DNA from 4 places in the Sutcliffiella cohnii genome. Region 3 is predicted to be linked to each of the others. Evidence: riboswitches for the same ligand, from Rfam matches in the RefSeq annotation. Region 3 holds a riboswitch; each other region holds the start of a gene.
What was found. A riboswitch is a leader RNA that binds a small molecule or an ion and turns the genes downstream of it on or off. The one in region 3 is predicted to bind cobalamin.
Positions count from the first base shown of each region.

Region 1: linked by a shared signal. The riboswitch ahead of BC6307_RS03740 (acyl-CoA thioesterase) and the one ahead of BC6307_RS13865 (DUF4430 domain-containing protein) in region 3 are both predicted to bind cobalamin.
Region 2: linked by a shared signal. The riboswitch ahead of BC6307_RS06710 (DUF4430 domain-containing protein) and the one ahead of BC6307_RS13865 (DUF4430 domain-containing protein) in region 3 are both predicted to bind cobalamin.
Region 4: linked by a shared signal. The riboswitch ahead of BC6307_RS03610 (ribonucleoside-diphosphate reductase subunit alpha) and the one ahead of BC6307_RS13865 (DUF4430 domain-containing protein) in region 3 are both predicted to bind cobalamin.

Region 1 covers NZ_CP018866.1:773,549-776,745, reverse strand. Annotated here, with positions in the region: gene BC6307_RS03750 (S66 family peptidase) at 1-41, shown strand, start outside; gene BC6307_RS03745 (NUDIX domain-containing protein) at 303-743, opposite strand; gene BC6307_RS03740 (acyl-CoA thioesterase) at 1,132-1,617, opposite strand; cobalamin riboswitch at 1,792-1,968, opposite strand; gene BC6307_RS03735 (GNAT family N-acetyltransferase) at 2,005-2,586, opposite strand; gene BC6307_RS03730 (glycine-rich domain-containing protein) at 2,609-3,197, opposite strand, start outside.
Region 2 covers NZ_CP018866.1:1,405,955-1,409,151, reverse strand. Annotated here, with positions in the region: gene BC6307_RS06710 (DUF4430 domain-containing protein) at 1-1,320, opposite strand, end outside; cobalamin riboswitch at 1,558-1,743, opposite strand; gene BC6307_RS06705 (sensor histidine kinase) at 1,903-2,721, opposite strand; gene BC6307_RS06700 (hypothetical protein) at 2,831-3,197, opposite strand, start outside.
Region 3 covers NZ_CP018866.1:2,782,653-2,785,849, forward strand. Annotated here, with positions in the region: gene sigX (RNA polymerase sigma factor SigX) at 1-337, opposite strand, end outside; gene BC6307_RS13860 (ECF transporter S component) at 572-1,087, opposite strand; gene BC6307_RS13865 (DUF4430 domain-containing protein) at 1,087-1,503, opposite strand; cobalamin riboswitch at 1,656-1,850, opposite strand; gene BC6307_RS13870 (ATP-binding protein) at 1,948-3,197, opposite strand, start outside.
Region 4 covers NZ_CP018866.1:749,014-752,210, reverse strand. Annotated here, with positions in the region: gene BC6307_RS03620 (dicarboxylate/amino acid:cation symporter) at 1-888, opposite strand, end outside; gene BC6307_RS03615 (hypothetical protein) at 1,160-1,390, shown strand; cobalamin riboswitch at 1,534-1,728, shown strand; gene BC6307_RS03610 (ribonucleoside-diphosphate reductase subunit alpha) at 1,898-3,197, shown strand, end outside.

The DNA of each region.
Region 1 (3,197 bases), 2.0 Mb from region 3:
TTAAAGAAGGAAAAGGAACGATTATACAAAAGTTTATATAATATAATTTATCAACATCGGGATTTTATTTATCAAAGAGTTCTAAAGGGTGGAGTGTATTAGCTAAGTATTTTTATACCGTGGAGAAAGCCGAAATAACTTACGATGTCGTAGCTTAAATAACAACTAGTTAGAAAAACATTTAGCAGACTAAATGGTGCTGTCCTAAAAGTCCAGTTGAGACTGACTTTTAGGACTTTTAAGTTTGTTATCCTAATAAGGGTTTAAAATTTTTATTAGCAGTTAGTATAGATCTCTATTAATTAACGAATGAACGCCATTTCCCTATTAGAAAGAGCATCCTTTAACCATCGGGGATGCATTTTCAATAAATCTTGCGGTAAATTATCTGGACTGAAAAATTTTATTTCAAGTGATTCATCAGAATTACGTCTAAGTTCTCCGCCTGTAATTTCAGCAAGAAAACAAGTTGTTATAAAATGTACTACTTTACCATTTGGATATGCAAACACCTGTGAATTAGGCTCAGAGTACACACCAATAAGTTTTTTTATTTTTATATCTAAGTTAGTTTCCTCTTTTACTTCTCTAATAGCTGCTTCAGAAACTGTTTCTCCAATTTCTATATGTCCTGAAGGAATACCCCATAGCTTTACATCAGCTCTTTTCTGTAACAAAACTTGTTTTTCCCCATTCAAAATAATAACTGCTACACCTGCTTTTAATTCATCAATTCTTTTCATTTAATAAACCTCCCTTAAAATAATAAAAAAGGTCCGAGGGGATAAGGATTTCAACGCAAAAGCAAATACGCTGAACCTTTCCCCTCGGACCTTTTATGTCAATAGGTGCCTTTTACGTTATGGTAAAAGATGTAGCCCTCGGTCACAGACCTACTAGATAGCGGAACCCTAGCTACAATTTTCAAGTTCATATTTATTTTACAACTATTACTTAGAAGATGAAAGAAGCTTTTCGTTCATACAATAACTTTCACAAAAAAATAGCACCCTAATTCACACAAATTTAATCATAGTCAAGATGTTCATTCGGTGTTATTTGTATGCTAAAAGATATGTATACTATTACGATTCACTAAAAAAGCGGATCAGCAACCACGTTTTTTCATTACTATATTTTCTCATTTGACCACTTGTTCTCTAACAACCTTTTTTCTCTTCTAATTGTTGCTTCCTTCAGTAACTGGATTTCTTTTTCCGTTTCAGGGATTACGCCTGGAACTGGGACTGGTTTACCTTCGCTATCAATTGCAACCATTGTTAAAAGGGATGTTGTTGTAAGTTTTGTTTCACCTGTTTCAAACTGATGACACTCCACTTTTACATACACTTCCATTGACGTTCTTCCAGTAGATATAACCACTGCTTCTAACGTTAATATATCTCCTACTTTTGCTGAAGATAAAAAATTCACTGTATCAATCGAAGCTGTTACGACCACCTTGTTACTATGTTTCATCGCTGCTATGGCAGCTATTTCATCAATATACGATAAAACAACTCCTCCAAAAATTGTTCCTAAATGATTCGTATCTGGAGGTAAAACTAGTTTCGTTTGTACAGTTCTAGATACATTTGTTGATATTTTTCCCATCATTCTCCCACTCTCTTTTATGTTTTTTGCTTCTACAAGAAAGTGGTTGGAAAATAAAAAATCCATCACTCTAATATGAGGATGGATTAAAGGCAAAGAAAATAAAACTAGACAAATAGAGCCCTATTTTCTAATATTTGCGCACCATTATCCAACCTTCCTAACTCCCGAAGAAGACGATCGTTCATCATAATGGCAGGTCTCCTGACTCGTGCTTCTACCTACTTTAAGTCCTTCCCGTCGAATGACAGTGGCTATTCTTATTTCGTCGGCACCTACAGTTGCGGGTACAGTTCTGGTTTTAGACCAGATTCCCTATTAAGTCTAATTGACACCATTATTATTGGTATGTTTTATTCATTTGAAAAACTTATTTCTATTAGTAGTTTATTACAAAGTTACTATTCTGCCAACTCGTTCACCATGTAATGTTTGCCATTCTTCTCTAAGTACTCCGAGCTTCACAGAATCATAGTACTCATCGTTTACAATACGAGCTTTTCTAATTCTAGCTTCCTCTATCATTCCAAGTTTTTTTCCAACACTCACCATTCGATGGTTTCCTGACCATGTAGTATATCCTAATCTAACTAGTATAGGAAATTGTTTAAACAAATGAGTGACCCATAATTTAATAGCCTCCGTTCCATATCCACCATTCCAATAGTCAGGAAGATAGATGATAATACCTACCTCCATCCATCGGGAAGGCTCGTGCTCCCAATAGTAAACAACGGTGCCAATAATTTTACCATCCACTTCTATAATCATTTCGGAATCATAACCCGATTCTAACTGACCTATCATCCGATTATAAAAATCTTCATATTCCACTCGGACTAATGGAAAGTATGGTGCATCCCATTTTTTAAACTCTGGGTCCTCTTCTCCATATCTTAATTTCCAAAGAGTTTGTATATCTTCTTTTTGTACCGACCTAAGAATAATTTTTTCTCCAACTATTTTTAACATAAATTCTCTCCGTTATATTATTTTATGAGGAACATCCTCCGCCACCACAGCTTGCGTCCCCGCTAGAGCAACTACTATCTCCACCACTATTTTTATCGCTACTAGTTGCAGATCCGCAAAAAACAGCACTTGTACATCCACTACTAGAATTCGAAGCAGATGAGTATAAATACGCCTTTGCCATTAACCAATATTGGTCATAATAATAGATAGAATAAAACACCATAATTAATGAGGTATTCGAAAAATCACCATATTGCTGTTGTTTCGTGAATGCTCCTTTTTCGTTTCGTTTATGAATTTCATCTGCTTGATGGGATTGTTCTTTTAACCTAGTTATTAAGTAATCTACTATCTGATTTGATTCCTCTGTAATTTTGAAATATTTATTTTTCAAGTATTCCTTATCCTTGTATTTAAATTCGGTAATTTGAGCTGGATTTAGTGGGTTCTTAAAGAAGTCTCCCCAAGTCGACCAACTATATGTTGTTACTTCAAACAATTGCGAGAACACCCAATCAAAGAACGCACGCTCACCAGGGTCCCCTCCACCTTGTACATTTGGTTTATGATGTAACATGCTGCCATTAAATTTTTCTGAAAAAGTTTGA
Region 2 (3,197 bases), 1.4 Mb from region 3:
TCCAATGGCAGCAACCGCGATGGCCATTCTTTCGTAATCGGTAACTAAACGGAAGTTCCCTTCTCTTTCTGTTACGTAATCAACTAATGTCCCGTAATATTGCTCTGGAACGGAATGCCCACTTCTCGCTAAAGCAATTGCGTCCCAGTCATTAAAGTTGTCATGCTGTGAAAAGTCTGTATTTTTTAGTATCCACTTGGAAATTTGCGTTGCCCACGTACTTATTTCTGGCAATTCACGTTGTGGGGCTGGTGGTGTTGCTTGTTCTGCCACTTTTACAACAGTTGTGACGAGTAAAGCTACACTTCCTTGCTCTATGTTTGCCGGTAAAGAAAAAGTCCCGGTTGCCGTATATTCTCCTGATTGAGTTGAGTTAAATCCATCAATAGACCACGAAAGTTGGACTTCGTGCTTATTGCCTTTACTATCTGTTAGATTCGTAGTTGGTGTTAAATGAAGGAGTGCATCTTCCTTACTCGTCCCAAACGGTACTTCCACTGATTCCACTGGATCAATTGCTTGGACCAAAGGTAGTTTTTCTGTTACGACTACTTTAATAGGCGTCGGGCGAATCATATTATAGGAATTTGCTCCAAACTTTTCTGCTGTAACCCAATACGTACCTACATTCGTTAACGGAATGGAAGCCCTTCCATTTTGATCTGTCTTAAATTCACTTTTTTCTCCATTAATTAAAATGGTTGCATCTGCTATCGCTTCATCAGGTGGTGGAGTTCCCCAGTTAGCTGGCTCTCCTGTCACCGTAAAAGTAACTTCATCCCCTTCTTTTACTTCCGTAGCAGAAGCAGCAATTTTTCCGAAATGATGATTCATCATATCCCCGATATAATATAACTCTACGATATCGTTGTTAGATAGTTCGTAAGTTCCTACTCCAACAGAAGGAGAAACACCATTTACTTTATACATCCAGCCTGATGTAAAACCGTAATCAAATTCATATACATTATTCACACCAGCGATATAGTTACCTTGATAGCCAACGTCAATAACAGATTTTTTGGTTACGTCTAGACCTTGTAGTTCAAGCGCTTTAATGATGGCATGAATGGCTAAAGGTTGGTCATTCGTAAGATGCCAATTACCAACTTTATTGTTTCCGACCGTTCTTGTTATATCGTAAGGGGCCAGTTCAATAGTAGTTAAAGGCGCTACTGTTTTGTCCCAACTCTCAATTCGAACGGAAATGTTAATGGTGTCCTTTTCACTAGCGGTTGCAGCAATAGGATGAAATAACGAAAAGATTAGTAGAATGCTAAGTATCGTTGCTATACTTTTTTTGAAAAATGAATGTAACAAGCTTCTCTCTCCCTATTTAAAGATTTTTTCTTCTCCTGACGTTGGTGTGGTGATAATTATTGATGTGACGAATTACTATGTAGTGGGATCTAGTTGGTATTCAGCTTTTTAAACAATAAAAAAACACCTTCCCTTCTTTTTGTTGAAGGGAAGATGTTTTACACAAATAAGACACATCTGTGTCATATGTAAATAGTCATACAAGATCATATCTTCTCCTTCCCATCCTCGTGAGATTACTAGAGTACTTGAATGGCTGGTCTCCTGGCTTCGCTTCACCACAAGCTTATCCCCTTCCCAATTTTCATAAAAATCAGTGGATACGATAAGTTGCTCCGCGTTACAGTGGCGGGACCGCGTCGGATTTTAACCGAACTTCCCAATTAAGCTTTCTAAAAAAGCACCATAAAAGTTTCTATTCAATTTTTGTACTACAAACCTATTATAGATTTAAACAAATTATTAAACAACCATAATTTGCTAACGGATGAATGGTGAACAAAGGGACAGGAAAACGTTCCACACTTTTTTGACATCGCTTTTAAAAATGTGTGAACAATGATCCTACCCTCTCGTTCACTCCTAATCCCACTTCCGAAACGACACTTCCATAATAAATTCATTATCACGTACATTAGCTACTGCTTTTCCACCCTGTTTATTAACAAGTTGCTGAACAATATGAAGCCCCAATCCAAGATGTGTACCCGTACGACTAGAATCCAGCCTATAAGTTCGATTAAAAATCTGTTGGAGTTTCGCAGCATCAATCTTCTCCACATCATTTACTGCCCTTAACCTAATGTATTCCTCTTCCTCAACAAAACTTATTTTTAAATAGCTTTTGGCATAAGTTAAAGCATTTTGAATGATGTTCGTTACAATCCGAACGGTTGCTTTGTTGTCAGCAAGAATAGGAGGTACACTCTCCTCAACCAATTGTACCTGTAATTGCTCTTTCTCAAAATCTTCATAGAACATTAGCATTGATTCTACAACAATTTGATCTAGAGACTGTTTCTCCATCGTCAATTTCTTGTCAGAGGAATCAAGTTGTGATAGTTCATAAAATAAATCTACAATCATCGTGAGATTATCGATTTTCTTCTGGATAATCTCTAGGAATTCTTTCTTTTCCCCTTCTGAAATAGACGGATCTGTTAAAAGCTCTGAAAATCCTTTGATCGATGTTAAAGGAGTTCGTAAATCATGGGAGATATTGGTGATTTCTTGCTTTAGTTCCATTTCTCTTCTTTCGACAGACTGTTGGTTCTGTTTGTATAATTGAATGAGCTGGTTGATTTTCGTCGCAAATCTACTCAAGTTTTTATTATGAGTATTTGTACGAACTAATTCATTTGTCCCGAAATTTTCACTGATTTCCTCTAATTGTTTTGTCATCCTTCTAATATCCCAATGGAACAGTAGAAGCTTGGAGACGGAAACCATCAGCAGGAAACCTAAGATTATGATAATCAACCAGCTATTCACTTTCATTCATCCCTTCTAATCAATCGATGTTTTGTTTAGCGAATCTATTTGCTCCGATGAATAAAACAAACAGTGAAATTCCGATGCCGATCACCCAATATTCGTAACTGAATGGGACTGCTTCCACTATATAGTTTCCAAGGTTATCGTTAAATAACGTATTAGGCATATATTTATAGACATCGCTCAAGCCTTGAAACGGACGGAACAACATCCGGACAAGATTACTAGAGAATCCATATATAAATAATAGTAGGATAAAGATATAAACGTCTCGAACTTTCATCACTTTTAACACATGGGTTAAAATAAATCCACTTAAAACAAGTGGAGCCATATTTACACTCGCTATCAGAAAATTATGGACTGAATGATTATCCGTAATT
Region 3 (3,197 bases):
GATACAACAATTGAACCTGTTCATTTTTCACAGCTACTTCTTCCGGTAATGGTGCAACATCTTTCACTTGTTGCTTATTCCAATCAAACGTTTCAAGAAGTTTGTTTTTCCATCCCTTTTGTTTTCGAAATGAATCAATAGCTACATGTTTAGCTATCGAAAATAGCCATGTTTTTTCACTACTTTTCCCTTCAAATCGGTCGTATGAGCGTAGAACTTTTATATAAACTTCTTGAACGAGGTCTTCCGCTTGTTCTTTATTTTTCACCATATAAAATAAAAATTGATAGACGTCTTGGTGATATTTTTCATAGAGCTCTTGAAAAACGGCATGCATTCTAAACCCTCCGTTCAATACATTAGTCGAAACTTTTCGTACAAAGTTACATTACAAATATATTACAAAATATTACGAATGACTAGATTTTTTTTAGTACTTTTTGGAAAACTTAAGAAGGCTTTAATAAGATATTTTAAAAGAGCAATAGTTTGGCTTTTTAAAAATTTAAAAAAGAAGCCATAATATATGACTTCTTTTTATATATACTATATAACTAATTTCTAATTATATCTACTGTTTATTATACGATTGCACCATAAACGAAGCTTCTCTTTTTATGATCGGGGATAGAATAGGATATAACACTATAAAGAATACGATATTTCCAATTGCATGATTAAAGTCAAACGGTAATCCCGCTAAGTAATACGGCCAAAACAATTTACCTATAATCAGGCGTTCTAGCGACATGATCAAACCAAAGAGCATGCCGCAAAATCCAGCGTACGTTGCAAGTAACCATATGGGCAATTTCTTAAATTTCATCCCAATGAGACCTGAAAGTACTCCAATTATGGACCACGCAATTATTTGAAGTAACGTCCAAGTACCACTACCTAAAAATAAGTTAGAAACAAATGCTGTTCCAGCAGCAAGTATGATACCGTTTTGAGGCCCCATCAAAAGGCAGCAAATAATAATGATTGCTGTAACAGGCTGTACATTAGGAACCGAGGAAAACACCATTCTACCTACTACACATAACGCTATTAATAAGCCTAATAAAGCAATTTTTCTTGTGCTCATTAGCCTTCATACTTTGAATAGTTAAATTCAATAACATCGCCATCTTTTAACACATATTCGTTTGCGCCAACTAAGACTTCTTCATTATTTGCTGTATAAATCCAAAAGTAATTATTCTCGTAATCCGATTCAATACCGTTAATTCCTACAATAAATGCACCACTATCGTCTGTTGTTAATTCAAAGTGCTCATGCATTACATCCATCAGTGTTTCTCCTTCTTCAAACTGCAATGCCTCTTCACTTATTACTTCTTCCCCGTTATCTTTTACTAATTTAATCGTTACTTTGTTTACTTCTTCATTTTGTTCTACTCCAGCATTTGCGTTGTTATTTGTATTATTTGTGTTGTCTGCTGCACACCCCGTCACAATAAGAGATATTGCAACTAATAAACTAATCCAAATTTTTTTCATCACGTAATTCCCATCCTTTTATATATTATGAAAAAAAATAAATAGCTCATCCTTAAAGGATGAGCTATAAAACGACAACAATGAGGAATTCACCTTCTGCAGCAGGTTCAATACCATATTGTCGTTTCAGCTACTCATACCCCGAAGCTTCGAAACTTGTAAGTTCATTGGCAGGTCTACTGACTTATGCTTCTTCCTACTTTGAGCCTTCCCGTATGACGAACTCTCATTCCATACATACAGTGGTTACCTCATTTCGTCCACATTTACAGTTGCGGGGACAGTTTTGGATTCGCACCAAATTCCCTTTTAAGCCACAGTGTGACACCAATTTACTTATAATTATTAAGTTTATGAATACAGTACCATCTTACACAAAGAAGTATAAAATGACAAGAAAAATTGTTTCATAATAAACAAGATTATTCGGTACAACTTAACAAATTATTGCACAGTTCGTGGAATAACGAGAGAAAATGTCGTTCCCTCATTTAGTTTAGAATGTACACCTATTGAGCCGTTATGTGACTCTATTATATTTTTAACAATCGACAATCCTAAACCTGTTCCAGATCTACCTCTAGTTCTAGCCTTGTCCGCTTTATAGAAGCGTTCAAATACAAATGGTATATCTTCTTCTGGTATGCCTTGTCCAGTATCTTGTACATCTACTTTCATTCCAAGCTCTCCAAGCTCAACTCGAATCGTGATACTACCACCTGAATCTGTGTGACGTAGTGCATTATCAATTAAGTTAGTAAAAACTTGTTCCATTTTATCTACATCAAAATCAACTAGCGTGTCCCCAATTATTTCTGAATGAAGATCTACCATTTTCTCTTTAGCAAGACCATGAAACTTTCGAATCATTTTATCAAAAAACTCTTCCACTTCAACTTGTTCCCTGTTCACGGTGCTATGTCCAGACTCTAATCTAGCTAAATCAAGTAGGTCATTTACTAACCTCCCCATACGAAGTGACTCATCATAAATAACGGAGGCAAGTTCTTTCTTTTCTTCTTCGCTACCAGCAATATCATCCACTATTGCTTCACTATATCCTTGAAGCATTGAAATTGGCGTACGTAACTCGTGAGAAACGTTAGCGATAAATCCTTCTCTTAATTTATCTAAACGTCTTTCTTCCGTCATATCACGAATGACAGCTACTGCACCACGCACGTGGGTATTATTATATAAAGGACTCATGACGATTACCCAAGTTCTCCCCTGGTAGGTAAGTTCCATACTTTGCTCTCTTTCAAAGTTGACGACCCGTTGAAACATCTCTTTTATTTCATGAGGTAATTGTTCCCGCGTATCACTACCTTCTTGGTAAAACCATGCTTGCAAGAAACGTTCAGCAGGCGGATTCGTTATTAATATTGTCCCATCACGATTTAGCGTTATTACTCCATCTGCCATACTACTTAATATGTTTGCCAAATGTTCTTTTTCTTGATTAAGTGCATTTAAGTTAAACTTTAATTGTCTTCCCATTTGATTAAACGCCATCGCAAGTTCACCGATTTCATCATACGTTAAGATCGGAACTTTCGTGTCAAACTTACCTCTCGCTACTTCAAAAGCAGCCTCCCTCATTTTCCTTAATGGCGAGGTTACTCTTGATATTAAGAAAAACGCAAAAATGGTTGTAAGGAAAATAGCAATCCCCGCGGATATTAAAATAAGTT
Region 4 (3,197 bases), 2.0 Mb from region 3:
AACGAAACTACTTATATGCTTTGGCACACCTAATTTTTCTTGTGCCGTATCCATAGAGATAGGAAGTGTTGCATTACTACTAGATGTACTAAAGGCAACACTCATTGCCGGTGCAAAGTTTTTGAAGAACGTAATTGGACTTGTTTTCCCAAGTACCGCTATGGCGGAACCGTACGTGACAAATAAATGAATAAAAAGTGCTAAAACAACTACAATGAAATATCCAAACATCGCTTTAAAAGCATCTAGCCCCATTTTTCCTATTGCAGATGCGATTAGTCCGAACGCCCCGTATGGAGCAAATTTTATAATGAAGTGGACAAGCCACATTACTACTTCATTAGCTTGTTCGAATAAAGATTTAATCCCAGCTGCTTTATCGCCTAACACATTGATTGCTAGCCCTAATAAAATGGAGAATGCAATAATTTGTAGTAAATTCCCTGTAGCCATCGCTTGAATTGGGTTCGTTGGAATAATGTTAAGTAACGTATCAACTACAGCTGGTGCTTCCGTCACCTCGTATGGTGGTAAGTCTTCACTGTTAAAAGTACCAAAATTACCAGGCTTAATAATTGTTGCTAGCGTTAACCCAATTGTAATTGCGATACTTGTCGTAACCATAAAAAATACTACTGTCTTGAAACCAATTCGTCCAAGTTTTTTCGTATCACCTAAATTAACAACACCTAACGTAATCGAGATAAGAACGATAGGTACAACAAGCATCGTAATTAAATTAAGAAAAATCTTACCTAGCGGAGTAAAAAACCAAGTATCAATTCTTGAAAATAATATATCTGATGCAAATAGGTTTAATATTAGCCCAACTACTATACCTAGAGCGAGACCTATTAATATTTTGGATGTTAAGGATAACTTCTTCATAAGATTCCCCCTTATTAATAATATTTTACATCGTTTACAACTATCTATGTATGGACAACACTTGATTATACCGGACTTTAACTATTTTAATTGTAAAAAGGCATTCTGTAAAGTGACATACATTAGAGTAAAAATATTGCAAATTGTATTACTACAGATTAAAATGACAATAATTGAATCTTGTACTATACTGAATTTTTTGGTATAGTAGTAAAGATTTTTTCTGTATAAACTAGTAGGGTTAATAGTTTATATTTTGGAGGGGTTTTACATGAAATTACTTTGGAAGGTAATTATTGCACTTTTCTTGTTGATTACTGCCAAAGTTGGTATGGATTCATACAAGATATTAAAAACTGCTGCAGGCGGAGAGCATATTCGAATTGATCCTGCTCTTTATTTTAATTTATCGTACTTAATTTTCGGCGCAATTGGCTTAATGATTTTATCGGATGTATTTAAAAAATATATAAAAGAAAATAATGAATATAAGCAAGTTTAATCAAGGATGAGTGGTGTTTTACTCGTCCTTTTTTATATTATTTTCTTTATACTCTTAATTTAGGCCATTGCATTTATTAGATTAATAGATTATGATAATCACAACATACAGATTTTAATCACAAAATACATACAATATATAGATTTTATAACGAAGTTAAAGGTGTCTAATATAGACTTAATAGGGAAATTGGTGAGAATCCAATACTGTCCCCGCAACTGTAAGTGTAGACGAAATGAAAGTCCACTGTATAAGACTGCTTAAAGGCGCTTATATGGGAAGGTTCAAAGTAGGATGAAGCACGAAGTCAGGAGACCTGCCTTTTCTTCAAATGTTTCGCATTCTTCGGGGATTGGGAAGATGAAACGATGGTGTAATATGCACTTTTTGTTTCTTATGCTTATTCCACTTTCGTTTGATCCACTCAGTCCTTGAGTGGATCTTTTATTTTTCTCCAGTTGGTCGTTGGACTAAAAGGAAAAAACTAGAATAGAAAGAGGGATAAGTATGACTACAATTATTCAATCAGATCATGTACTAGATAAAGTTAAATCAACATTTGAAAAACATCCAACACTAAACGCACAACCTTTTCTTGATAAAGCAGCAAAAATAATAAATCAACATCACCAACTTTCCAACGAAACAATTTATGAGTTAATAATTTTAGAAGCGTTAAGTTTTATTAGTGAAGAAGAACCAGAATGGACACACATTGCTGCGAATCTTTATTTAAACGTTTTGTACGAAAATACAGCTAAAGTAAGAAAAGAGAACAAGCACTATAAAGGCTTTTATCATTTAATAAAATCTCTAGTAGATAAAGGGATTTATGATCCAAAACTATTAAATTTCTATTCACCTGAAGAACTAAATGAATTAGAAAAAGAGATGGACCCTAATAAAGATGAGCTCTTCACATACATAGGGATTAAAACATTAGCAGATAGGTATTTAACGAAAGACCATTCGATGCAACTGTGGGAACTGCCCCAAGAGCGATTTATGATTATTGCTATGACATTAATGATCAACGAAAAGCAAAACCGCCTTCAGCACATAAAAGAAGCATATTGGGCATTAAGTAATTTATATATGACGGTTGCCACTCCTACATTAGCAAACGCAGGGAAAACTCATGGACAGTTATCGAGTTGCTTTATTGATACGGTAGATGATAGCTTACAAAGCATTTATGACAGTAATACCGATATTGCAAACTTGTCAAAAGCAGGTGGCGGAATTGGCGTCTACCTTGGGAAAATTAGAGCTAGAGGAAGTAATATTAAAGGATTTAAAGGTAATTCCTCCGGAGTAATCCCTTGGATGAAACAACTTAATAATACGGCTGTAAGTGTTGATCAACTAGGACAGCGTAAAGGTGCGATTTCTGTCTATTTAGATGTATGGCATCAAGATATTTTCTCCTTTTTAGATGCAAAACTTAATAATGGCGACGAACGATTACGTACCCACGATTTGTTTACGGGCGTTTGTATTCCTGATTTGTTCATGGAAAAAGTAGAAGAGCGAGACGATTGGTATTTGTTTGACCCTCATGAAGTGCGCCAAGTTATGGGGTATTCATTAGAAGATTATTTTGATGAAGAAAAAGGAAACGGTAGCTTCCGTCATAAATATTACGAGTGTGTGGGGCATCCTACTTTACACAAAGTAAAAGTGCCTGCGATTGACATTATGAAAGGCATTATGAGAAGTCAACTCGAAACAGGAAGTCCCTTCATGTTTTATCGTGACGAAGTAAATAGAATGAATGCAAATAAACATACGGGCATGATATATTGCA